DNA from 4 places in the Bacillus kalamii genome. Region 2 is predicted to be linked to each of the others. Evidence: predicted binding sites of a transcription regulator. Region 2 holds the regulator's gene; each other region holds the start of a gene.
The links. The regulator Rex, encoded in region 2, represses fermentation and respiration genes when NADH is low (regulators of the CRP and FNR family bind a similar motif). The targets are predictions, from matches to a motif close to TTGTGAAATATTTCACAA.

Region 1 (6,028 bases), on a different contig from region 2:
CACTTTAATGCCATGCGGGTGTGTGGCCGAATTGGTAAGCAGCCGTTTAATTGTTCCGCGCGTCAATTTTCCTGTGCGCTGATCTTTCTTTAATACTATTTCGACCTCCATGCCAGGCGAGAGGTTGCTTCTTGTTTTATGTTCCATTATATCTTCTCCTTGAAAATAAAATAAGCCTGAACAACGGGCTCAGGCAGTTTGATAGGTTGAATGTATTGAATCCATGTGATATGATGAAAGTTAGCAATGTATAATTAAAATAGATTAAAATTAGCCTATCTTAATTATACATCAAGTGATATAGGATTGTCAAATCTTATTATTGGAGTGATCTTGATGACAAATGAGCGAAAATATGAAGAACAGCGGTTAGCTGAAGTAGTAGAAGTAATTGAAGGCACATTGGAAGGAATGTCCGGCAAAACAGCACATTTAAAGAAAGATGTAGTGTCTATCAGAAAGGATTTCTGGGAAGATGTAACGGTTAATGTGGACCAACCTGATGATATGATCGAAACAATGGCCAGTATAAAGCAACAATCAGAAATGCTTGCAGAAAGAGAAAGAACGCATGGATTATTGTATAAGCAAGCGAAAGCACTGACACGCTTGAAAGAATCTCCATATTTTGGTCGGATCGATTTTTTGGAAGATGGAGAAAAAGCCCCTGAAACGGTCTATTTGGGAACTGCTTCTTTAATGGATGCGAATGAAGAGGAATTTCTGATCTATGATTGGCGGGCCCCCATTTCAAGTATGTATTATGACTTCTCTCCCGGACGTGCTTCTTATATGACAATGGATGGAATAATAGAAGGAGAACTGGAATTGAAGAGGCAATTTATCATCCGACATGGAAAGATGACCGGTATGTTTGATACAGGCACGACCATAGGGGACGATTTGTTGAAGGAAGTGTTGGGAAATGCGGCCAGCAATCAAATGAAAAGTATTGTCGCTACAATCCAAAAAGAACAGAATGCGATTATCCGTAATGATAAGGACCGCTATTTAATTGTGCAAGGAGTAGCGGGCAGCGGAAAGACATCGGTAGCTTTACAGCGTGTCGCTTTTTTATTGTATAAGCATTTGAATGAGCTGGAGGCGGATCATATTCTTTTGTTCTCGCCAAATCCGTTGTTCAACAGCTATGTTTCGTCGGTTCTTCCCGACTTGGGGGAGGAGAATATGCAACAGACTACGTATCAAGAATTCGTGGAAAGGATAGTGGGGAAGGAATTTAAACTGGAAGATCCGTTTTCCGGAATGGAGTATGCACTGACCCAAAAAAAAGATCCTTATTATCCATCTCGTATGGAAGCGATATATTATAAATCAGGTTTGGATTTTAAGAATGACATAGATGCTTATGCTTCCCGATTATTAAATGAAGGAATGCTTTTCAAATCGATCTCATTCAGAGGGGAAACCATCATTTCTGCTCAAGCAATAAAAAACTATTTTTATTCTCTTGACGGCATTGCATCTATTCCGAACCGGATAGAGGCAGTCAAGAAATGGCTATTTCTGCAGCTGAATCAACAGGAAAAGCTTGAGATAGAAAAAGACTGGGTGATGGATGAAATTGAACTTCTCGACAAAGAGGACTATACAGAAGTATACCGCGATTTGACGGCTGAACAAGATAAAGATACCGACGATATGTATGATTATGATCGTGAAAGAATGAAGCTTGCGGAAAAGGTAGTCAGCTCCCATTTCAAAAAATTGAAAAAGGCGATTAAGCTGTTGAAATTTATCCAAATCAAAGCGCTGTATCTGCAACTGCTAACAGAAGCCGGGCATAGGGGAATCAATGATAGTTCATGGTCTCAGGCTGTTTCGCGGAGTGCGGGGGAAATAAAGCGCAAGGTTCTTCCTTATGAGGATGTAACAGGTTTTATCTATTTGAAAGATCTGCTTGAAGGAAAAAAGGTTTATACGTCCATCCGTCATTTGTTTGTTGATGAGGCGCAAGATTACACGCCATTTCAATTAGAATTATTCAGAAGGATGTTCCCTTATAGCAAAATGACTATCCTAGGGGATTATAATCAAGCCATTTATGCGCATTCAATGAATAATGCTACCTTATTGTCTACGGACTTATATCATGAAGGATCTTATGAAAAAATTACATTGACCAAAAGCTACCGTTCGACAATGCCGATTGTTGACTTTACCAAACACCTTGTATTTGGGGGAGAAGAGATAGAACCATTCAACAGGGAAGGGAAAAAACCAGTGGTGGTGCAATTGCCTAAAGATGGAGAAAGGGATCAAATCGTATTAAATAGGATCCGCCATTTCATTGACTGCAACTATCAGACCATTGCCGTCATCTGCAAAACAGAAGAAGAAAGCCGCATTGCCTACGAAAACTTGAAGCAGATGGAGGGCGTACAATTGATGACCCGCTCTACATATTCATTTAAGAAAGGGATTTTGATCTTGCCAGCCTATTTAGCGAAAGGCATTGAATTTGATGCAGTGATTATTTATGATGCATCTGACTCGGCATATAATGATGAACTGGAACGAAACCTTTTTTATACTGCGTGCACTAGGGCTATGCATGAGTTGTATTTGGTGGCTGCTGGAGAGGCAACCCGGTTTTTATCTGGAGTACCTGATGTTGCTTATATTATTGAAAAGACTGACGGCACTTTTGATGGCCAATAAGAAAAGAATCAAGAAGGCAAGAATGCAGGCACTTTAGCATTCTTGCCTTTTACTTTGACCAGACTATCAAAATAGGTACATCTATTCTTCGCTATTTGGCCAATTGGCCTGTACCGCCGCAATCCGGACAGTCCATAACGGCGGGATATAATCTGATTGCTCTCTTAAAGGCAGAACTGTATGAGAATTGGCCGCTGTCAATAAGGCGGACTAGTTCCCGGTCCAAATTTTCATATTCCGGATGGCGCTCATCTATCACTTTTCCATCAATGCACTCTGAACAATGCTCCATATGTATACCCTCCTTAATCTAGAATATGGATCCATCATCTATACTACTCCACTGGCAACCAAAACTCATGGTAAACGCCTTCTTTATAGGAAAAAGCTAATATTGTTGCCTATTACATCCATCTGCATCTGTTGGGTATAGAAGATGAAGGTTACCCTTAAAGGATACTACCGAAGCAGGAGGCCCATTTTGTGTATCTCTCATTATTTCTAATATGGAGCAAGTGGATGAATAGGAAGTGATATTGTATAAAAACACGCATGAATATTCAGAATAATTGTTTTGTTTAGAGTATTTTATCATCAAAAACACAAGAGGTTGTAGGAATTATAAAAAAATTTTATTTTTTTATAATAAATAATATACATTCATATACATGTGGTCTTTGCTTATAAAATGCAATTTTATACTTGAATTTTCAATATTAATGCAATAATATGAATAAAATTAACTAACAATGTGAAATATTCCACAAACAGAACGACAAATGTCTGACAGCGGCTGTTTTTGAATCCTTTAAGATAAACATGTAAGCGTTACAAGGTAAGCAAAAGCAAAGCAGCACAGACATTAGAGGAGGTTTTCGCAATGACAACACCCCTTCATGTTACATCTGAAATTGGGGAGCTACAAACGGTCCTATTAAAAAGACCAGGAAAAGAACTGGAAAATTTAACACCAGAATATCTTACACGTCTACTATTCGATGATATTCCGTACCTGCCAATTGTTCAAAAAGAGCATGATTACTTTGCTCAAGCTCTTCGCGATCAAAATATCGAAGTGCTTTACTTAGAGAAACTAATGTCAGAGACATTGGAAAAAGAAGGACTTCGTGAATCTTTTATAGATGATATCCTTGCAGAGTCTAAGCAAACAACAAACGGATCTGCAGGAACTCTTCGTGAATACTTGCTGACGTTCAATAACCAGGATTTGGTTGATAAAATCATGGCAGGTATCCGTAAAATCGAAGTGCCTGAGACAAAACGCAAACATCTTCATGAAATGATGGAGAATCAATATCCATTTTATATGGATCCGATGCCAAACCTATATTTCACCCGTGACCCTGCAGCTACAATCGGCAACGGTTTAACGATCAATAAAATGAACCAGCCTGCCCGCAGAAGAGAATCTCTATTCATGCAATATATCATTAAGCATCATCCACGTTTTGCTGGACATGATATCCCAGTTTGGCTGGATAGAAGCAATTCATTCTCTATTGAAGGCGGGGACGAATTGGTTCTTAATGAAAAAGCGATTGCTGTTGGAGTTTCCCAACGTACGGACTCTCGTTCAATCGAAAAATTGGCACTTAGCTTATTTGCACGCCAAGAAAAAATTGAACGGGTACTGGCAATTGAAATTCCTGAAACACGTGCATTCATGCACTTGGATACAGTATTCACAATGGTTAACTATGATCAATTCACAATCCATCCTGGTATCCAAAATTCAGATGGAGAATTGAATGTTTACATCATTGAAAAAGGAAAAGAAGAAGGCGAATTGAAGTTCACACATCGACGTGACCTTAAAAACGTCTTGAAAGAAACATTGAATGTATCAGAACTTGACTTGATTCCTTGCGGAGGCGGAGATGAAATCATTGCTGCCCGTGAACAATGGAATGATGGATCAAATACGTTGGCTATTGCGCCAGGAACAGTTGTTACATATGACCGTAACAATGTATCTAACGACTTATTGCGTTCTCATGGCCTAAAAGTAATTGAGGTCATTTCTTCGGAATTGTCCCGTGGCCGTGGGGGCCCACGTTGCATGAGCATGCCGCTTGTGCGTAAAGATATCTGATTTAAATAGTGAGAAAAACGTATGATATAGCTTCACACCCTCAGTTGTGCGGATTCTCCGAATGGAGGGCCGCATAGCCCAGGGTGGACTTAGCTTTTCTTATATACAATTTGGAGGGAATCTAATCATGGAATTGAGAAAAGAATTTAAAGGCCGCAGCTTCCTAGCAATCAAGGATTTTACAAAAGATGAATTCTTATATTTGATCGACCTTGCAGAAGAATTGAAAGCAATGAAGAAACGTGGCGAACAACACCGTTATTGCGAAGGCAAAAACATTGCTTTGTTATTTGAAAAATCATCTACTCGCACACGCTGTGCCTTCACAGTAGCGGCCAATGATCTTGGTGCAGCTCCTGAATTCTTGGGTAAAGATGACATTCAACTTGGAAAGAAAGAATCGGTCGAAGATACAGCAAAAGTTCTGGGCCGTATGTTCGACGGAATTGAATTCCGTGGTTTCTCCCAACAAGCTGTTGAAGATCTAGCTAAGTATTCCGGTGTGCCGGTTTGGAATGGTCTTACTGACCAATGGCATCCAACACAAATGCTTGCCGATTTCCTTACAGTTAAAGAAAAATTCAACCGCCTTGAAGGTATCACATTCGTGTACGTTGGCGATGGACGCAATAATATGGCGAACTCTTTATTGGTATCCGGAGCTAAAGCCGGCATGAATATTCGCGTATGTGCTCCTTCCTCTCTATTCCCTGAGCAATCAGTGGTGGATTTGGCTGAAAGCATCGTTAAGGAACACGGTGTCGGTTCTGTCATGGTAACAGATGACATCGATAAAGCAGTTGCTGGCGCTGATGTTCTTTACACAGACGTATGGGTATCTATGGGTGAAGAAGATAAATTCGAAGAGCGCGTTAAAACATTGTCTCCTTACCAAGTGAACATGGACATGATCAAGAAAACAGGCAAAGAAGATGTATTATTCCTTCACTGCCTGCCTGCTTTCCATGATACAAACACTACTTACGGTAAAAACGTAGCTGAAAAATGGGGCTTAACGGAAATGGAAGTTACGGATGAAGTGTTCCGCAGCGAGTACTCCCGAGTATTCGATCAAGCTGAAAACCGTATGCACACAATCAAAGCAGTCATTGCAGCCACTCTTGGAGAAATGAAATAATCTTCATTAGGATATAGAAATAATCGGCGGCGGATGATTTCATCCACCGCCCTTTGTTCCTACATATAAAAGCATTTTTATATTGTGTAATTGAA
Region 2 (6,028 bases):
ACACAATCATAGCCACGTATAACCAATGGTTATGATGAAAAATAAACATAAAACAAATTCCCCATGAGCATCATTTTTCCTTACTCAAATGCCTCTCTAGATTTAGATGCAATTTTTGTGCCTTTTGTACATTTTTTGAACAAATTGTTTAAAAATTTTAATATTTATCTCATTCAGGAAGATTAAAAGGGAATTTAAAGCGGTTTTTGCCATCCTTAACTTATTTAGCAATTTTTTCATTATTCGTATGAACCTGCCTGTTCTCTCCGATAACACTCTATTATCGGAAAATATTTTTACATTTCGTAAAAATATTTTCCGACTCTAACAAACAAAAAACACCCTGCTTATCAGCAAAGTGTAATGAATGAATATGATATTAAAAAAAGTGGAATCTGATTAGGACTAGAGAACTCCTAGTTGCCGTTTCTCTTACCTCTCTTGGTTATATTCAACTGGCCATTTTTCGTGTGGAATATCTTAAAATCCTGATATTCATTTCGTTCCTGCTCCAACATTGAACAAAAAAAGAGACCTCTCATCAGAATTGATGAAAGGTCTCATTAATTTACTTTTTTGACTAACAGATGAATAATTCTCTTACAAACCTTGTAAAATCAAGGTTACAGGGAGTTATTACATCATGCCGCCCATTCCACCCATGCCGCCCATGTCAGGCATCATTGGTGCTGCGTTTTCTTCTGGCTTGTCAGCAACAACTGCTTCAGTTGTTAGGAACATAGCCGCTACAGAAGCCGCGTTTTGTAGAGCTGAACGTGAAACCTTAGTTGGGTCAACGATACCAGCTTCGATCATGTTTACCCATTGGCCAGTAGCTGCGTTGAATCCAGTTCCTACTTCTTCGCGTTTTAGGCGTTCAACGATGACAGAACCTTCAAGTCCTGCATTGTGTGCGATTTGGCGAACTGGCTCTTCGATTGCGCGAAGGACGATGTTTACGCCAGTAGCTTCGTCGCCTTCAGCTTCGATTTCAGCGATTTTGTTGTAGACGTTAAGGAATGCAGTACCACCACCGGATACGATACCTTCTTCAACAGCTGCACGCGTTGAGTTTAGAGCGTCTTCGATGCGAAGTTTGCGTTCTTTCAACTCCGTTTCTGTTGCAGCGCCGACTTTGATGACTGCTACGCCGCCAGCCAATTTAGCAAGGCGTTCTTGCAGTTTTTCACGGTCGAATTCAGAAGTTGTTTCTTCCAATTGCATGCGGATTTGGTTGATGCGGGCATCGATGCCTGCTTTGTCTCCAGCACCTTCAACAACTGTCGTGTTTTCTTTTGTAACAACGACTTTAGCAGCGCGTCCTAAAGAATCGATTGTTGCAGATTTAAGGTCGCGGCCTAGTTCTTCTGTAATCACTTCTCCGCCAGTCAAGGCAGCGATGTCTTCAAGCATTGCTTTACGGCGGTCACCGAAGCCAGGAGCTTTGACAGCTACTGCGTTGAATGTTCCGCGAAGCTTGTTCACTACAAGAGTAGCTAGAGCTTCACCTTCCACGTCTTCAGCGATCATCAACAATGGCTTGCCTTGTTGTACCACTTGTTCAAGCACTGGCAGGATTTCTTGGATGCTGCCGATTTTCTTGTCAGTGATCAGGATATATGGGTTTTCAAGAACAGCTTCCATTTTGTCGCTGTCAGTTACCATGTATGGAGATGCATATCCACGGTCGAATTGCATACCTTCTACTACGTCCAATTCAGTTGCGAATCCTTTAGATTCTTCAATTGTGATAACGCCGTCGTTTCCAACGCGTTCCATCGCTTCCGCAATCAATTGGCCGACTTCGTCATCAGCAGCAGAGATAGCCGCTACTTGAGCGATTGATTCTTTGCTTTCGATTGGGCGTGAGATTTCTTTCAACTCTTCAACAGCAGCTTTAACCGCTTTTTCGATCCCTTTGCGGATGCCCATTGGGTTAGCGCCAGCAGTAACGTTTTTCAAGCCTTCACGGATCATTGCTTGTGCAAGGACTGTTGCAGTTGTCGTACCGTCACCAGCGATATCGTTTGTTTTGCTTGCTACTTCAGCAACCAATTTAGCACCCATGTTTTCGAATGCATCTTCAAGCTCGATTTCTTTAGCGATCGTTACACCGTCATTTGTGATAAGCGGTGAACCGAATTTCTTTTCAAGAACCACGTTGCGTCCTTTTGGTCCAAGAGTTACTTTTACTGCATTTGCAAGAGCATCTACACCACGAAGCATTGAACGGCGTGCTTCTTCACTGAACTTAATATCTTTAGCCATGTTTCCATTACCTCCCTAAATTTTTAAACGTTTCGTATAAGTATGGTTTTGATTAACCGATAATTGCCAATATGTCGCTTTCGCGTAAAATTAAGTATTCAGTACCTTCATATTTCACTTCAGTACCTGCATATTTTGAGAAGATGATACGATCGCCAACAGCAACCTCTGGAGCAACCCGCTCGCCATTATCAAGTACATTTCCTGCGCCTACAGCAATTACTTTACCTTCTTGAGGCTTTTCCTTTGCAGTATCAGGCAGTACGATACCGCTTGCAGTTTTTTCTTCAGATTGAACTAGTTCAATAATAACGCGATCTCCTAATGGTTTTAACAAGAAAAACACCCTCCTCAATTTTAACTCACGATAGATTATCTATTAGCACTCAACACTAATGAGTGCTAACACAATTATTATCATAATGAAATTTGCTCTTTTTTTCAAGTATTTCACTTTAAAAAAAATCCCCGTTTTTTCTACATGATTTGCCATTTGCCTCAACAAATTGATGTAACCTTCTACAGTATGGGCCATAAAAGGCATTACTATTACAATCCTAAGCAAGCAATTAACCGGAATCGTTTGTAACCTTTCCCTAAAAAGAAGTACAATACTCATAAGTGCTTTTTTAAAGGAGTTAACTCAGTGAAAAAAGAATATATATTGATTTTAATCACTTATGTGTGTATGCTTTTATCGCCATTTTTCGGGACACCGCTCTTTACGTTCATATGGAAGATGGCCGGGGTGCCTGAACAGAAGGCAATCCTTAATGGTTATGCGTATTGGTCCATTTTCGCTTTCCTGGCAACTTTGTTCATCATCCTGTGGCTGCTTCGGAAAGAACGCTCTGCCGGTGAAGGCAACCTCCGCGACAAACCGAAAGCATCCGTTGGCATTTCCATCGCCTGGGCGATCGGCGGAATTTTCATCGCGATATTCGCTCAGAATATCGCCGTCCGAATTGAACAATTGGTTGGCATAAATACCGTATCGGAAAACACGTCATTCATTATGCAAATGATTAAGAGCATCCCTCTTTTCGTTATCTTAACCAGCATAATTGGCCCAATTCTTGAAGAGATTGTGTTTCGGAAAATCATTTTCGGAACCATATACAAAAAGTATAACTTCTTCATTTCTGCTTTGGTCAGCTCGGTCATTTTTGGATTGGCGCACAGGGAGCTGCCGCATATCCTGCTTTATTCAGCCATTGGGTTCACATTTGCCTTTCTCTATGTACGGACGAATCGCATATTGGTCCCCATCTTCGCCCATGTCATGATGAACACGCTGGTTGTCATCGTCCAATTGAAGTACGATGATATCATGCAATCTATTGAAACCGTACAAAGCATTATTGGAGGAATATTATGAGACGTCAATCACCTTTAGCCTCTGGCTTGCTGTATATAGTTCTTGGCATCGTCTTCACGTTCCTGGCCATCAACTACGTATCACAGGATGGCTGGAACTTATTTTCTTTTTTAATCGTCTTTCTTGCCACAATCGATTTTGGGACAGGCATCCGGCTGCTTATGCTCCATTTCCGTCTGATGCGTATGAAAAAGAAATAAAAAAGTATACAAAAAAACCGATCCTAGCATGATCGGTTTTTTCATGTTCAATTCTCGAACAATGGTGTTTCATCATCGGTATGATGAGTATCCTCCATCGGATAATGCTTCAGAAAATAGACAAGCGACTGCAATTCAACGGCAAGATCGATATGGTGCACACGAATGGAAGCAGGCACATTTAATCGCGCAGGCGTAAAATTCAGGATTCCCTGCACATTGGAATGGACAAGACGATCTGTAATTGGCTGTGCCACTTTAGCAGGCACTGTCAAAATCGCAACAGAAACTCCCTCTTTCTGAAGGCGTTCCTCCATTTCATCCATATGATAAATTTCTACTTCCCCTATCTTCGTACCCACTTTATCCTCCGAAACATCAAAAGCCATTTCGATTTTCGTATTATTATTTTTCAAGAAATTATAGTGCAAAAAAGCGGTCCCTAAATTCCCTACCCCGATCAACGCAACTTTGGTCAGCTCATCCTGGTCAAGTGTTTTACGGAAAAAAGATAATAAATAATTGACATTATAGCCATAGCCTTTCTTGCCAAGCGCTCCAAAGTACGAAAAATCCCTGCGGATAGTTGCTGAATCCACTTTTACCGCTTCACTTAATTCTGCGGAAGAAACTCTTTGTTTTCCTGATGAATGCAAATTCTTTAAGAACCGATAATACAACGGTAAACGCTTCGCCGTTGCTTGCGGGATTTTTAATGTATCATGCGGCATAAATAACTCCCCCCAATATATTCTGCTCATTCTTACTAATTTTTGTCTATAATAATCAGGGTCTGATGATACTCCTTTTTTTCCTAAATAAAAGGCTTAACCTTTTGATTAGGAAGTAATTGACCGTTCGGAGTAAGTAAAGCTCACTGCGCAAATGCGCATCCCTGTTAACGCTTTCATTCCCGTACTGTCCCCTATCGCCTTTTTATCCGTTATTGTCAAACATAATCAAAAATTTTGATTTTTCAACAACTAATAGGTGCATGGTTTATCCATGGACATAACAGGATAGCAACATAATAGCACGTAACTTGCTGTATAACCAAACAGTACACGGATGGAATGTTTGTATGTGCACTCTTACTGATGTGAATGTCTATTGATAGTTGCCGGACTGATCTGAACGTGCAGATTAGCCCCTACGTTAAATCATACACTATTTTCCTTTCTTTGTGCAAAAGTTTGTATTGCATTTCACAAAAGAAGCTTTACATAATTGCCCATTGACCCTTTTATCGTTTACACTACAACTATGACAACCGAGGTGAAAAAATTATGATCGTTCTACAAGTTAATAGAATCTCTAAATACTTTGGGGCTGAAAAAGTCCTTTCTGATATAAAACTGGAAGTCCAGCAAAGGGACCGCATCGGCTTGGTCGGAAGAAACGGAGCCGGAAAATCAACTCTCCTGAAAATCATCGCAGGGCAATTATCCTATGATGGAGGAGAAATAATCAAACCAAAAGACTTAACGTTCGGTTATTTAGCTCAAAATACAGGCCTTGAATCGGATAAGACCATATGGGAGGAGATGCTGACTGTCTTTGCCCATCTGATTGATCTGGAAAGAAAGCTCCGTTCGCTTGAGGAAAAAATGACTCTACCGGAAACATATAATAATGAAGTGCTCTACCAGCAAATCATGCGTGAATACGATGAGTTACAAATTGCCTTTAAGGAAAAAGGGGGCTATCAGTATGAAGCAGATATCCGCTCCGTCCTGCATGGCCTTCAATTCCAGCAATTCGATTACGAAACACCCGTCTCTTCTTTAAGCGGCGGGCAAAGGACAAGATTGGCGTTAGGGAAGCTCCTGCTTTCGCAGCCCGATTTGTTGATTCTGGACGAACCTACGAACCATCTGGATATCGAAACGCTGACATGGCTGGAACAATACCTTCTTGGTTACAAGGGTGCTGTTTTGATTGTTTCCCATGACCGCTACTTCATGGATAAAGTAGTATCTGTTATTTATGAAATTTCACGTACTACAAGCAAGAAATACCATGGCAATTACAGCTACTATCTGGAAGAAAAAGCAGCTAATTATGAGCGAGAAATGAAGCTGTATGAGAAACAACAGGATGAAATTGCGAAACTGAATGATTTTATCCAAAAAAATATTGCCCGTGCGACGACAACGAAGCGGGCCCAAAGCCGCAGGAAGCA
Region 3 (6,028 bases), on a different contig from region 2:
GTATATTTAGTACAGAATAGGATGGTTATGAAGGGGGCTATGTCAATGACAAAGCAAAGCATTCGACTTGAAGTAAAGAAATATTTAGAAACTTTAGGCTCTGATGACCTTTTGGCACAAAGCAAACTCATTGTGAAGCAACTCATGATGATGGAAGTGTGGAAGCAATCATCAACCATTGCACTTACGATCTCTACAAAAACAGAAATAGATACGACTGAGTTGATTAAAGCGGCATGGGAACAGGGAAAAAGAGTGGCAGTCCCAAAATGCAACCCATTATCGCATAGTATGGCCTTCCGTTATTTGACAGATTTCAACCAATTGGAATCTGTTTATAGCGGATTGTTGGAGCCGATAGTAGAGAAGACAATCGAAGCTGACCGAAATGAATTGGATTTCATGCTTGTTCCAGGGTTGGCTTTTTCGGAAGCCGGTTACCGAATCGGATATGGTGGAGGCTACTATGATCGATATTTAGCCGGATTCCAGGGTGTAACGGTATCATTGCTAACTGAAGGGCAATTGTATCATGAATTGCCAATAGATGAATATGACATGCCCGTTCAATGGCTCGTCTTGCCTAAAGGAGTGATTAACACTAATGCTGTCCTATAGTGCAGGCATTTTTTTCATCTTATGTGCGGCTCTGGGAGGATACCATGTCCGCTCATTGACAAAGTCAGGCAGTTTGGCATCTTTTATCGTAGGCCTATTGATTTTCATTGGGTTCCAATGGAAGGGATTGATCATTCTTGGTTTATTCTTTGTTTCTTCCAGCAGTTGGTCAAAGTATAAAAAACAAAGAAAAAAAAGCCTCGAAGATATGCTGGAAAAGGGAGACAGGAGGGATTGGGTGCAGGTTGCTGCCAATGGAGGTATAGCGGGCCTTGCTTCTATTTGGTCCGCGGTCCAGCCTGATATGGCTGCAACTGTTTGTTTCCTTACAGCTTTTGCGGCAGCGAACGCAGATACATGGGCATCAGAGATTGGCGTATTAAGCAAAACAAAGCCGTTTCATTTGATTCGCGGAAAATTTGTCGAAAAAGGGACATCGGGCGCAGTTTCCATATTGGGGACGGCTGCTTCTTTTGGCGGGGCTTTATTGATCGGATGTGCGGGTTGGATGCTCTTTTCTGGGATCAATGCGGCCTCTGCAGCAATCATCATATCAATGGGATTTTGCGGAAGTGTTGTTGATACGATTCTTGGAGGAACGATCCAAGCCAAATATTCATGTACCGCTTGCGGAATAGTGACGGAAAAAAGGAGCCACTGCGGCAAAAGCACCAAATTGTATTCTGGCATGGCTTGGTGCAATAACGATGCAGTAAATGTTTTATCTATATTTGTGGCTGTTTTAGCTGTGTTCCTGATATACGGATAATGATTGGCAAATCCGTACATACTATAGTTTAGTGGGGGAGTTTGTTATATTTTTCATGGATTTCAAGATATTTTAAGTAGTTTGTGAAATCTGTCACAATTTCTCTATATATAAAACGCTTTCTAAAAAACATAGAAGACCGTTTATATATTACACTATTGCAGTAGGTCAAAATGTCGCTATTTGAAAGGATTGTTTGTAATATGAAAAAGAAAGTTAATCGTGTCGTATTAGTTGGAACTGGATTCGTAGGAAGCTCTTATGCTTTTGCTTTGCTTAACCAAGGAATTACAGAGGAACTAGTACTTGTAGATATAAATAAAGATAAAGCTGCAGGCGATGCTATGGACTTGAATCATGGTTTACCATTCGCCCCTTCAAAAACAAAAGTATGGAACGGTACATATGCAGATTGCAACCATGCTGACATCGTTGTACTTACTGCCGGAGCTAACCAGAGACCGGGAGAAACTCGTTTGGACCTTGTTGCCAAAAACACAGCTATTTTCAAAGGGATCGTCAACGAAATCATGGAGAGCGGATTTGACGGAATCTTCGTTGTTGCTGCCAATCCGGTTGACATTCTTTCTTATGCAACTTGGAAATTCTCAGGTCTGCCTAAAGAGCGCGTAATCGGTTCCGGAACAATCTTGGATACAGCAAGATTCCGCTATGAGCTTGGAGAATATTTCAATATTGATACTCGTAATGTCCATGCATACATTATCGGCGAGCATGGCGATACAGAACTTCCTGTATACAGCCATGTTAACTTAGGGGCAAAACCTCTTGCAAAAGCACTTGAAATCAAGGAAGATTACAAGCCTGGGGACCTTGATGAAATGTTCGTAAATGTCCGTGATGCAGCTTACAAAATTATTGATGCTAAAGGTGCGACATTCTATGGAATCGCTATGGGACTTGTACGTATCACAAAAGCTATCCTTCAGGATGAAAACAGCATCCTGACTGTTTCAACATTGCTTGAAGGCGAATATGGCCATAATGATGTTTACATCGGCGTGCCATGTGTTGTTAACCGCGAAGGAATCAGAGAAATTGTCGAGTTGGAATTGAGCGAAGAAGAAAAAGCAAAATTCGCACATTCAGTAAATGTCCTTAAAACGACAATGGCTCCAGTTCTAGAAGCATAAAATTTATTACACTCACGCATTTTTATATAGGGCTTACAAACAAGCTCGCGGATAAAATCCCTCCAATGTTGCAAAATAGCATTAGGAGGGATTTTATTATGATGCGATTAATAAAAATAGCCACACTGGTTTTATTGCTGTTGAGTGCCTATAAATATCGATATAAATGGATGAATCAACTTCTGGGAAACCCAGTCATCAGGCGTTTTGTCGTTGCAAAAACAATGAAAATGCCTTTTATGGGCGATTATATGATGCAGACATTATTCCGTCCTTGAACGATCAATTCCGGCTTATCCAGCCGGCTTTTTTTATGGAAGCTATTGAGGGGTGTTTTTTGCCCATTTTAGGATAACTGCTTCTTTTTTTAAATTTGTTCTGTCAATATAAGCATAGTTTGATAAAGTATAGATAGGCGCTTATTTAAGGAGGCTCGTAGTAAGCCGATCGAATGGGTGCCGATAGGAATTATGAAATGGATTAGATTGTTAAGCGAAAGTAGGGGAAACAGTGGGTTTTAAAGAAGATTATTTGTTCTGGAAATCAATAAATATGCTGATTAGGCAGTACAATTATAGTCTCATTACAATGTCGGATAACCAGAATGAAATCTGGCTTGAACATAATGAAAAAAAGGATGCTTATCCTGTCATCCGATTTATGCGATATGATTTTGACTGGGCAAATGGCTTGAAAAAGGATTTAAACAGAACAGCCATGAATGGAGAAAATATACGGAAGCAATTATTCAAAAGGCCTATCTCTGTCCTTAATGTATATATAACAGAGTTCATGCCGGTCGATGAATTCGAAGCATATATTGCCAAGCCCATCACAGCGAATAAGACGACAATCACCACAAAAATCGTTGATTCGGAGCATGCAGAAGAACAGCTGAAGTCTATTGGAGGCCTAATGGGCATACCGTTCTGGCAGGAGGAAAAAATTCCTGAAGCAGAGGCAATCCAGGAACAAGATATTAACAGGCTGAAAGAGGATGCGATTGCATCAGGCATAGAACAGAGGCAGAATGAACAGAAAACATTCCAGTATGGCAAGCCCATCTTCACAAAAGTATTTCTTGCTATTCAAATCCTTGTATTTATCGCGATGGAAATCTTCGGCAGCAGTAATTCGACGATTACATTGATTGAGTTTGGTGCTAAATATACGCCTTTAATCTTGAGCGGGGAATGGTGGCGCTTTATAACGCCTGTTTTTGTCCATATCGGTTTCTTGCATCTCTTAATGAACTCTTTGGCCCTCTATTACATTGGCACAGAGGTGGAACGGATATACGGCAGCATACGTTTTATTTTTATTTATCTGTTTGCCGGTTTTGCCGGTGTGCTTGCCAGTTTTGTTATGTCGCCGACTTTATCGGCAGGGGCAAGCGGAGCTATTTTTGGCTGCTTCGGTGCGCTATTGTTTTTTGGAATTATGAAGCCCAAACTTTTTTTGCGGACGATGGGCATGAATATTATTGTGTTGATATTAATCAATCTGTCTTTGGGCTTTACAGTCTCTGGTATCGATAATTCCGGCCATGTAGGAGGCTTAATCGGAGGTTTTCTGGCAGCTGCGGTTGTAGGGCTTCCTAAAAAAAGCAAACTTATGTACGCTATACCCGCATTGGTTGTTACGGTTGCCGGAAGCCTTTTATTGTTGAACCATGGATATGAAACACAAAGATCGTCAGCTCAGGATGTTCCATTGCCTGCTCTAGCACAGGAATATATCAGCAACAAGCAAAACAAAAAAGCGGAAGCCATTCTTACTAAAGCTGTTAAGTACGATATGGATTCTGCAGATGCAGAATTCCTGCTCGGGAATTTACGCATCAATGAAAAGAAGTATGGAGAGGCACAGCTGCATTACGAAAAGGCGGTAAAGATGAATCCTGACTTCCACCAGGCACATTATAATTTGGCATTGACATATCTTCATCAGCAAAACATACAGGGAGCCAAAAAAGAAAGTGATCTAGCTTTGGAACTTGAACCGAAAGAGGAGTCCTATAAAAAGCTCAATAACCAGATTAATGATTATTTGAATCAGAACAATTGATACAGTGTTCCAGAAAAGGAAACGCCCTTCTTAGGGTATGTTTCCTTTTTTTTATGACCAAGATTAACGATAGAAAGGAGTTGTTGGATGGGTGCAAAATAGAATGCAGTCCGTTTCCACGGATATAGAGAAAAATACCGCTTATTTGAACAAAGCACTCGGTGTCGACAAGAGCTTTGATGTAATCCGCCTCGATGTGGTGTATGCGGGCCGGAAGATGGCATTATATTTGATAGATGGTTTTGTGAAAGATGATATTCTTCACTATTTGATGAAGATTTTGCTGGATTTGCAAGAAGAGGACCTTTTGCCCGATCCTCTGGAAAAACTGCTGAAAACGTACATACCTTATGTGGAAGTGGAAGCGACCAATGATTTAGAAAAAATAGCGGATACCGTTCTTGCAGGGCCAACGGCTCTTATTGTCGACGGTTTAGACCAGGCCATATTAATCGATGCCAGAACATATCCGGTGCGTGGCCCCCAAGAGCCAGATATGGAAAGGGTCGTCCGCGGAGCCCGTGATGGATTCGTTGAAACGCTCGTTTTTAATACAGCCTTGACACGGAGGAGGGTCCGGGACCGGACGCTAAGAATGGAATATCTATCAATCGGCAGAAGATCCAAGACAGATGTTGTTGTGTGTTATATAGAAGATGTAGCCAATACCGATTTTGTCAGAAGCATTAAGACTTCACTTGGAAAAATCGATACAGACGGCTTGCCGATGGCTGAGAAAAGCATTGATGAATTTATTTCCGGACAATATTGGAACCCGTATCCGATTATGAGATATACAGAAAGGCCAGATACGGCAGCAGCACATCTATATGACGGTCATGTCATCATATTTGTGGACGGTTCCCCAAGTGCACTAATAACCCCATCCACTTTCTGGCATCATTTGCAGCATGCCGAAGAATACCGGAATAAGCCATTGATTGGCGCTTATCTACGGATTGTCCGTTTTCTTGCTGTGTGGGCATCTTTGTTTATCCTTCCTCTTTGGTATTTTTTGGCGGAGCATCCAAACTTCCTGCCTGAAGGGCTTTCCTACGTCGGGCCTAATGAGATGGGGCATATTCCGTTGCTTGTCCAGTTTTTGCTGATTGAAGTAGGCTTGGATATGCTTAGGATGGCAGCCATTCATACACCTTCATCACTGGCTACGGCCCTTGGCCTGGTTGCTGCTCTCATGATCGGTGGAGTGGCCGTGGAGGTCGGTCTGCTATCGAATGAAGTAATCCTTTATCTTTCTTTGGCAGCCATCGGGACTTTTGCAACGCCAAGCTATGAATTGGGGCTGGCTAATCGGATTATCCGCCTGGGTTTATTATTGGCGACCGCTATTTTCGGTTTGCCTGGTTTAGTAATAGGAACCACACTGTTCCTTCTTCTATTGATCAATATGAGATCGTTG
Region 4 (6,028 bases), on a different contig from region 2:
TTTCACCTGAACCCCTGCTTCTTCATAGATTTCACGCAGTAAAGCTTCTTCAAGTGTCTCACCATCTTCAACCTGCCCCCCTGGCAATTCCATTGTATCGCTTCTGTGGTTGCTTCGGACAAGAAGGGTTTCTCCTTTCTCATTGAGGATATAGCCCGATACAGAAACGATATGCCTAGGGGAATGATACTGCCCAGTGGATGTCCAGAACTCCTCTGAACTTCCTTCAAATAAAGGCTCAGCATTTCTTCGTCTTTCTTCCTGCGCTGTAATGTGCGCATCGCTTGATCCGATCTGCGCCTCAATCCATTCATACTGTCCTTTATCTTTATATTCCCACATAGCCATAATCTCTGTTTTTTCTTCATTTACCCAGCGCCCTATCAACACCGCTCCATGTCCCAGCTGATTCGGCAACAGATTTTGATGAAAAAAAGCATTAAAACGCTCTACATTATGGGGCAATACTTTATACGTTTTTCTTCGGTAAAACATTTTTAAACCCTCCTTATCTCCTTTGTTCTATTCAACAGAACGGTAAAAATTCCTTCCTGGACATGCTCATGTCAAAAAAAACCAGGGAAAACGATTCGATGGTTCTTTCTAAGATTGCCGCAGCGTTTCACGTCGAATGATTTCAGAAAAAAATAGCCTTCTATGGAGCAATAGCCGCTCATCATATATGACTTGCGATTATAACGTTGAATGCTCTTTCAAACCAAAAGACGAGACTTTTCAAAATAAAAAAAGTGCCATGATAATAATCATGGCACCTCCTATCCATTTGGAAAACCTTCATGTGTTATGCCCCTATTTTTTCATCTTCGGGGTCACATTCCTCTAAGTAGGTTGATTCCAACCGTTTCAACCTTCTTTTATATACGATTTTCGATAAAGATATGCTGATCTCATAAAGAAGCAATAAAGGAATCGCAACGAGCACATCTGAAATAAAATCCGGGGGCGAAATCAAAACAGAAACGACCACTAAGCAAAAGTAAGCATACTTTCTCATTTTCGCCAGAGTAAATGGGTTAATGACACCAATAGTTGTTAAAAACATCGCCACCGCCGGCAACTCAAACAAAACAGCAAAAGGCACTGTCATATTCATGAGGAATGAAAAATATTTATCCACTGTGAAAGTGGTTGTGAATAAATCACCACTCAAATTAACGAGAAAATTCAAGACAATCGGAAAAATAACAAAATAACCGAAGGATAGCCCAATCATAAACAATACAAATAATGCCGGTATGTATGAAAGGGCCTTCCTTGCTTCAAAAGGCTTTAAAGCCGGTTTAATAAACATCCATATTTGCAGAGAAAGAACCGGAATCGTTCCGGCTATCGCGATCAGTCCTGCAATCATGAAATAAACCCATATAATATCGCTTGGACCCAATACCGTCAATTTATAATCCAGATCACGAACAAACCAACTATATATTTCTTCCACATAGATAAACCCAATAATGAAAAAGACGAGAAAAGATACAGCTGTCAAAATGAGCCTTCTCCTCAATTCATCCAGATGATCAATAACATGAAGCTGTTTGTCAGCCATACAAACGCCAACCTTCCTATGAAAAGTGAACATCCTGCCTAGAAGGCAGGATTTGAAAAAGGGTGCAAGATGGTATCATCTCACACCCTATCTATCATTAATTTGTTTTTTTCTTATCATCCTCGACATCTTCCATGACATCGCTTGTTAAATCTCTAGTGGATTTCTTGAATTCCCTTAACGTCTGGCCAAACGCGCGGCCTACTTCTGGAAGTTTCTTCGGTCCAAAAATTATCAAAGCCAATACAAGAATCAAAATAAGACCTGGAATACCGATATTTGAAAACATCTATACCATCCTCTTCCGTATTTTTAACTTCTTAATGCTATTTCATTATAATATCTTCAACAACCTTTTTGGGGAAAACTAGGATAAGTTCACATTCATTTCACAATTACTTACAAATATAACCTTCAAAATAACAAATAAACCAATTACAGGTAAAATCTATCGAAGGGCTGCTAAATGAACCGAAGCTGAATTAAAAGCTGCCCCTTCAAAAGAAACAATCATCTCCAAGTTTCCAAATTCTTTATCCAGCATTTTCCAATCGGGATTTTATGCATGCAGATTACGGCAAGCCATCCATAGTCATCCATAGGAATGAACTAGCCGGTTCATCAGTTTCAAGCAGTGAACGGGCAAAATACTGGGCGTATACTATCTTTAGCTGTGTACCCATGATTATAGTATTGGGTAATGCTTTCGGAGAACTGCCCGCTCCCTCTGTCTGCATACAATAGTCCCCTGCCTGCACTGCCAATATTCCCGGTCATGGCCATGAACGCATTGATTGCCCTAATATTTTGACCGCCTTTACTGTTGCACTGCAAGCCGAAACCAAGCAACACCATTGTCTTTCTTCCTTTTCGGGTAATTTGCAGATACAAATCCGATTTTTTTGCAGTTGCTGTATATACTGGGTCGATGGTTACAATTGTAGCTCCCTTACTTTTTGCTTCATATATAAAAGGTATCGTATGGATGGATGTCCACAAGGGATTGGCTCCCCACAGGATGATCGTTTCCGCCCCTGAAAGCTGGCTGGGATCAGAATTCCTTACGTCGCCAAAATCATAGATGAATGCATCTATTCTGTATCACAGCGAGCCTCCCATATCTCTTTTCATTTTTTTAGAATAGAGATTTTCCAATAGCTAAATGATACCAGTTTTTCATGTGAATAATATCACAATAATTCTTACCTTATCCAACTTGTTCATGTATGATAAGTAAAGAGGTGAATCGTATGAAACAGTTGGGCTTTTTTATTGATGTGGATAAATGCATTAACTGCCATGCTTGTACATATGCATGCAGCAATGAAAGAGACGCCAAAGAAACCAACCGAAGAAAAATCGTTTCTCTTCAACAAGAAAACAAAAGAGAGAGCATTCATTTTTCCTTTTCCTGCCATCACTGTGAAACACCGGCGTGTATGCCCGCATGCAGTAAAAATTGCATTAGAAAATTGAGAAACGGAATTGTTGTGCTGGATTCTAAAAATTGTGATGGATGCGGGAAATGTATAGCAGCTTGCCCCTTTGGTTCCATCACCATCAATACCCAAACGAAAAAAGCAGATAAATGCGATATGTGCTATACCCTGCTCCAAAAGGGAAAAAAGCCTGTCTGTATAGAGGCATGCATCGTAGACGCCATCTCTATTAATGATGTAAATAGCGCATATCCAAGCAAGTATAAAAACACATTGAAAGAATACACTATAAAAAATATTACATCTCCGTCAACACGATATAAATGTGAGGATACTGGAAAACAACTGTTTTGGGCCATTGAAAGAGAGGGACACCATGACTCATTTGACGTATGACAGGCTTATGACTATCCGCCCTTTTTATGAAGGGATAATTCTGGCAGGATGGCAAGGGCGAAAAAACATCTGCCGACATGCGGCTATGTCAGACACTATAAATGAAGCCAAAACTGCCTTCATCATAAATTACACTCCTGTGACAACCAATCGGATTGAAAAAGCTTTAAACGATCCTTCCGTTTCTGCCATCATTCTGGCGGCTGAAATCATGCTGCCCCTTCCTGCTCCATTGATCCAGTTGGCCGATGAAAAGGCTAAACCATTGATAGCCGTATCGGCAAATGCCCATACCATTCTGGCCCGGATCCATCACATCCTATCAGTATACAGGTATGGACATAGTGAAACACTTTCTCTTGAGCTAAGTTCCTATTGGCTTCGCTTGTACAACGAATTTAATATAAAGGCACTTTTCAAGAGATTGAACCACTTAATGGACCAGGAAGTTTGGCTATATATCACTGGCAAAGGGGCCCCTTCCATCCTCCCTCCAGCTATGACCGAAAAAAGATTGAATGATGCTGCAAAATCAAAAAGCAGTTCCCTGCCCGAAAAGATAGAAATATGGACGATCGATGACATGGAACTTTTTGCTTATTCAATTGCCGAATGCGACTCAGAAAAGTGCAGATATTTATTATTTGAAACACAGGATCATTCCCAACCCGATCCCGTTAAAATTCTGCTTCTTGAAACAGCCAGATTGACCATTTCAACTTGGCTGAAACTGGAGGAAAGAGCCTGGGATATCCACTTGAAATATAAAGATCAGTTTTTATTTGATATCCTCAATAACAACATTGAAAATGAACTAGATCTTATCTCTTCAGCCAGTCGTTTAGATATGCACTTTTCTCCATACGCCTGTGTGATGGCCATCCATCTATCAGGCGAATTCAAAGGAAAAGACTTTCTGGAAGAAATCAGTTCAACGCTGCAAATGAAACAAAATAAACAGCTGAATATATATACAACGATCCTTAATCAGCGAATTATTGCCCTGCTCTTTCCGGAACCCGGCTACCCTCTGGATAAGGCCAAAGTGAATGAATGGCTTGAGGACTGGCAGGAGGTTCTCCATCGGCATTATCCAGCCATCAGAAGCTTTATCGGCATTGGTAGACAGTACGAATCCAATCTGGACTTGCATAAAAGTTGTCAGGAAGCAAAAATGGCCCTTCTGATGCTTGATACAATGTCCGAATCCCGCAGCTTTATCCATTATGAGGATTTGGGGTTCATCCGCCTTCTTTCTTATTTGCATGATGAATTATTATCTGATTTTGCCCAACAGTATATCGGTCTTCTTGAACAGTATGACGCTGAAAATGATACTGATTTAGTATCTACTCTATATCTATACTGCACCCAAAACGGGGATATTTTCCAAACAGCAAAACGTATGTTCATTCATCCAAATACATTGAGGCAAAGGCTGAAAAAAATAGAATCCATCCTGCAAATCCAACTGAACCATTTTACTGATTTAGTGAACATCATTCTGGCACTTCATATCCGACATCAAAAAAATGGACATTAAAAAAACAGCCTCCCCCTACTATCCATGAGGGAGAAGCTGTTTTTTACCTTTTTTCCATAAATATCTATACATATCATTGAATACACGGCCATTTTGTGGAATCATTTCTATATGCTTTTCGAAGCATATTTCTTCACAAAGGCCGCATGAAACACATTTATTCGTTGCCAGGATAATACTGTCCTCGTCGGCATACAGTGCGTCCATAGGGCAAAGAAATGAACAGGCGCCGCATTGTGTACAGCTTTCTTTTATTGAAGGAAGCTGAAATTCAAGCAGTTCCTGCATTTCCGGAAACTCCTTGAGTTGATTCATTAATATCTCTCTTTTATCCGTTCGGATTACTGCATCATTCACCAGTTTATCCACTAGAGATGTTTTAAAGTGGTCAACTTCTTCATTAATTTCCTCGAATTCGCTGCGCTCCAAATGAAACCGTTCAAATTTTTCAAATGGAGAAAGAGTTTTATTGACTTCCATCCATTCCTTTACTGCGATTGAGTTTGTTTCCTTCACTTCTTCAAAAAGCGATGTCAGCAATCTTCGTTTGTCATGGTCAACAATACTATGTTCCTTGGAATTCGATATCTCCAATTCAGTGCCGGTCCAAAATGAAGGAAGAGTAGGCAACGCTTCTTCCGCTCGTTGAAGATGCTCCTTGAATGCCTGCCCGCCAGTCGTTATACGGCAGCCGGCACACTTTTTTTCATTGTGCAAAATACGGATATTATCCGTTTTTAAACCAGCGCTGATCCATAATTCAGCTGGCACCATCCCTAAACAAGGGACAGTGACAACAGCTGAATGGCGATAGGAAGGATACAATTCTTCACAAGTAAGGTATACATGCCCCTCGCTTTTTGATGTACGGATGATTTGGTCAACTGTTTGTGTAAGTGGAGGATGGTTCCATTTCAATGCATTTGTCGGACAAGCCGCTGTACATAAACCGCATTCCAGGCATGGATTTAGCTCAAGAGTGTCCAAGCCTATTTGTATGCTTCCCTCCGCAGGGCAGACATCCATACAGGCCGTACAAGAGCTGATCGCAGCCCTTACCTTTAGGCATCTATTGGGTTCAAC

Region 1: arcA (arginine deiminase) is a predicted target of Rex. The motif match lies at 3,432-3,449, and genes of this name have one in related genera.
Region 3: ABC357_RS04300 (L-lactate dehydrogenase) is a predicted target of Rex. The motif match lies at 1,469-1,486, and genes of this name have one in related genera.
Region 4: ABC357_RS15030 (4Fe-4S dicluster domain-containing protein) is a predicted target of Rex. The motif match lies at 2,746-2,763, and genes of this name have one in related genera.

What each region holds. Positions count from the first base shown of each region.
Region 1 is NZ_JBDFMI010000001.1:2,796,956-2,802,983, reverse strand. Features, by position in the region: gene ABC357_RS13910 (YwbE family protein) at 1-147, opposite strand, end outside; gene helD (RNA polymerase recycling motor HelD) at 337-2,682, shown strand; gene ABC357_RS13900 (hypothetical protein) at 2,774-2,974, opposite strand; gene arcA (arginine deiminase) at 3,563-4,795, shown strand; gene argF (ornithine carbamoyltransferase) at 4,920-5,933, shown strand.
Region 2 is NZ_JBDFMI010000006.1:917,700-923,727, reverse strand. Features, by position in the region: gene groL (chaperonin GroEL) at 637-2,268, opposite strand; gene groES (co-chaperone GroES) at 2,321-2,605, opposite strand; gene ABC357_RS22455 (CPBP family intramembrane glutamic endopeptidase) at 2,915-3,646, shown strand; gene ABC357_RS22450 (YdiK family protein) at 3,643-3,846, shown strand; gene ABC357_RS22445 (redox-sensing transcriptional repressor Rex) at 3,894-4,577, opposite strand; gene ABC357_RS22440 (ABC-F family ATP-binding cassette domain-containing protein) at 5,133-6,028, shown strand, end outside.
Region 3 is NZ_JBDFMI010000001.1:855,292-861,319, forward strand. Features, by position in the region: gene ABC357_RS04290 (5-formyltetrahydrofolate cyclo-ligase) at 46-618, shown strand; gene ABC357_RS04295 (DUF92 domain-containing protein) at 605-1,387, shown strand; gene ABC357_RS04300 (L-lactate dehydrogenase) at 1,591-2,541, shown strand; gene ABC357_RS04305 (hypothetical protein) at 2,640-2,819, shown strand; gene ABC357_RS04310 (rhomboid family intramembrane serine protease) at 3,052-4,608, shown strand; gene ABC357_RS04315 (spore germination protein) at 4,712-6,028, shown strand, end outside.
Region 4 is NZ_JBDFMI010000001.1:3,033,625-3,039,652, forward strand. Features, by position in the region: gene ABC357_RS15010 (NUDIX hydrolase) at 1-495, opposite strand, end outside; gene tatC (twin-arginine translocase subunit TatC) at 803-1,567, opposite strand; gene ABC357_RS15020 (twin-arginine translocase TatA/TatE family subunit) at 1,665-1,856, opposite strand; gene ABC357_RS15025 (molybdopterin-dependent oxidoreductase) at 2,195-2,662, opposite strand; gene ABC357_RS15030 (4Fe-4S dicluster domain-containing protein) at 2,818-3,402, shown strand; gene ABC357_RS15035 (PucR family transcriptional regulator) at 3,383-4,945, shown strand; gene ABC357_RS15040 (4Fe-4S binding protein) at 4,964-6,028, opposite strand, start outside.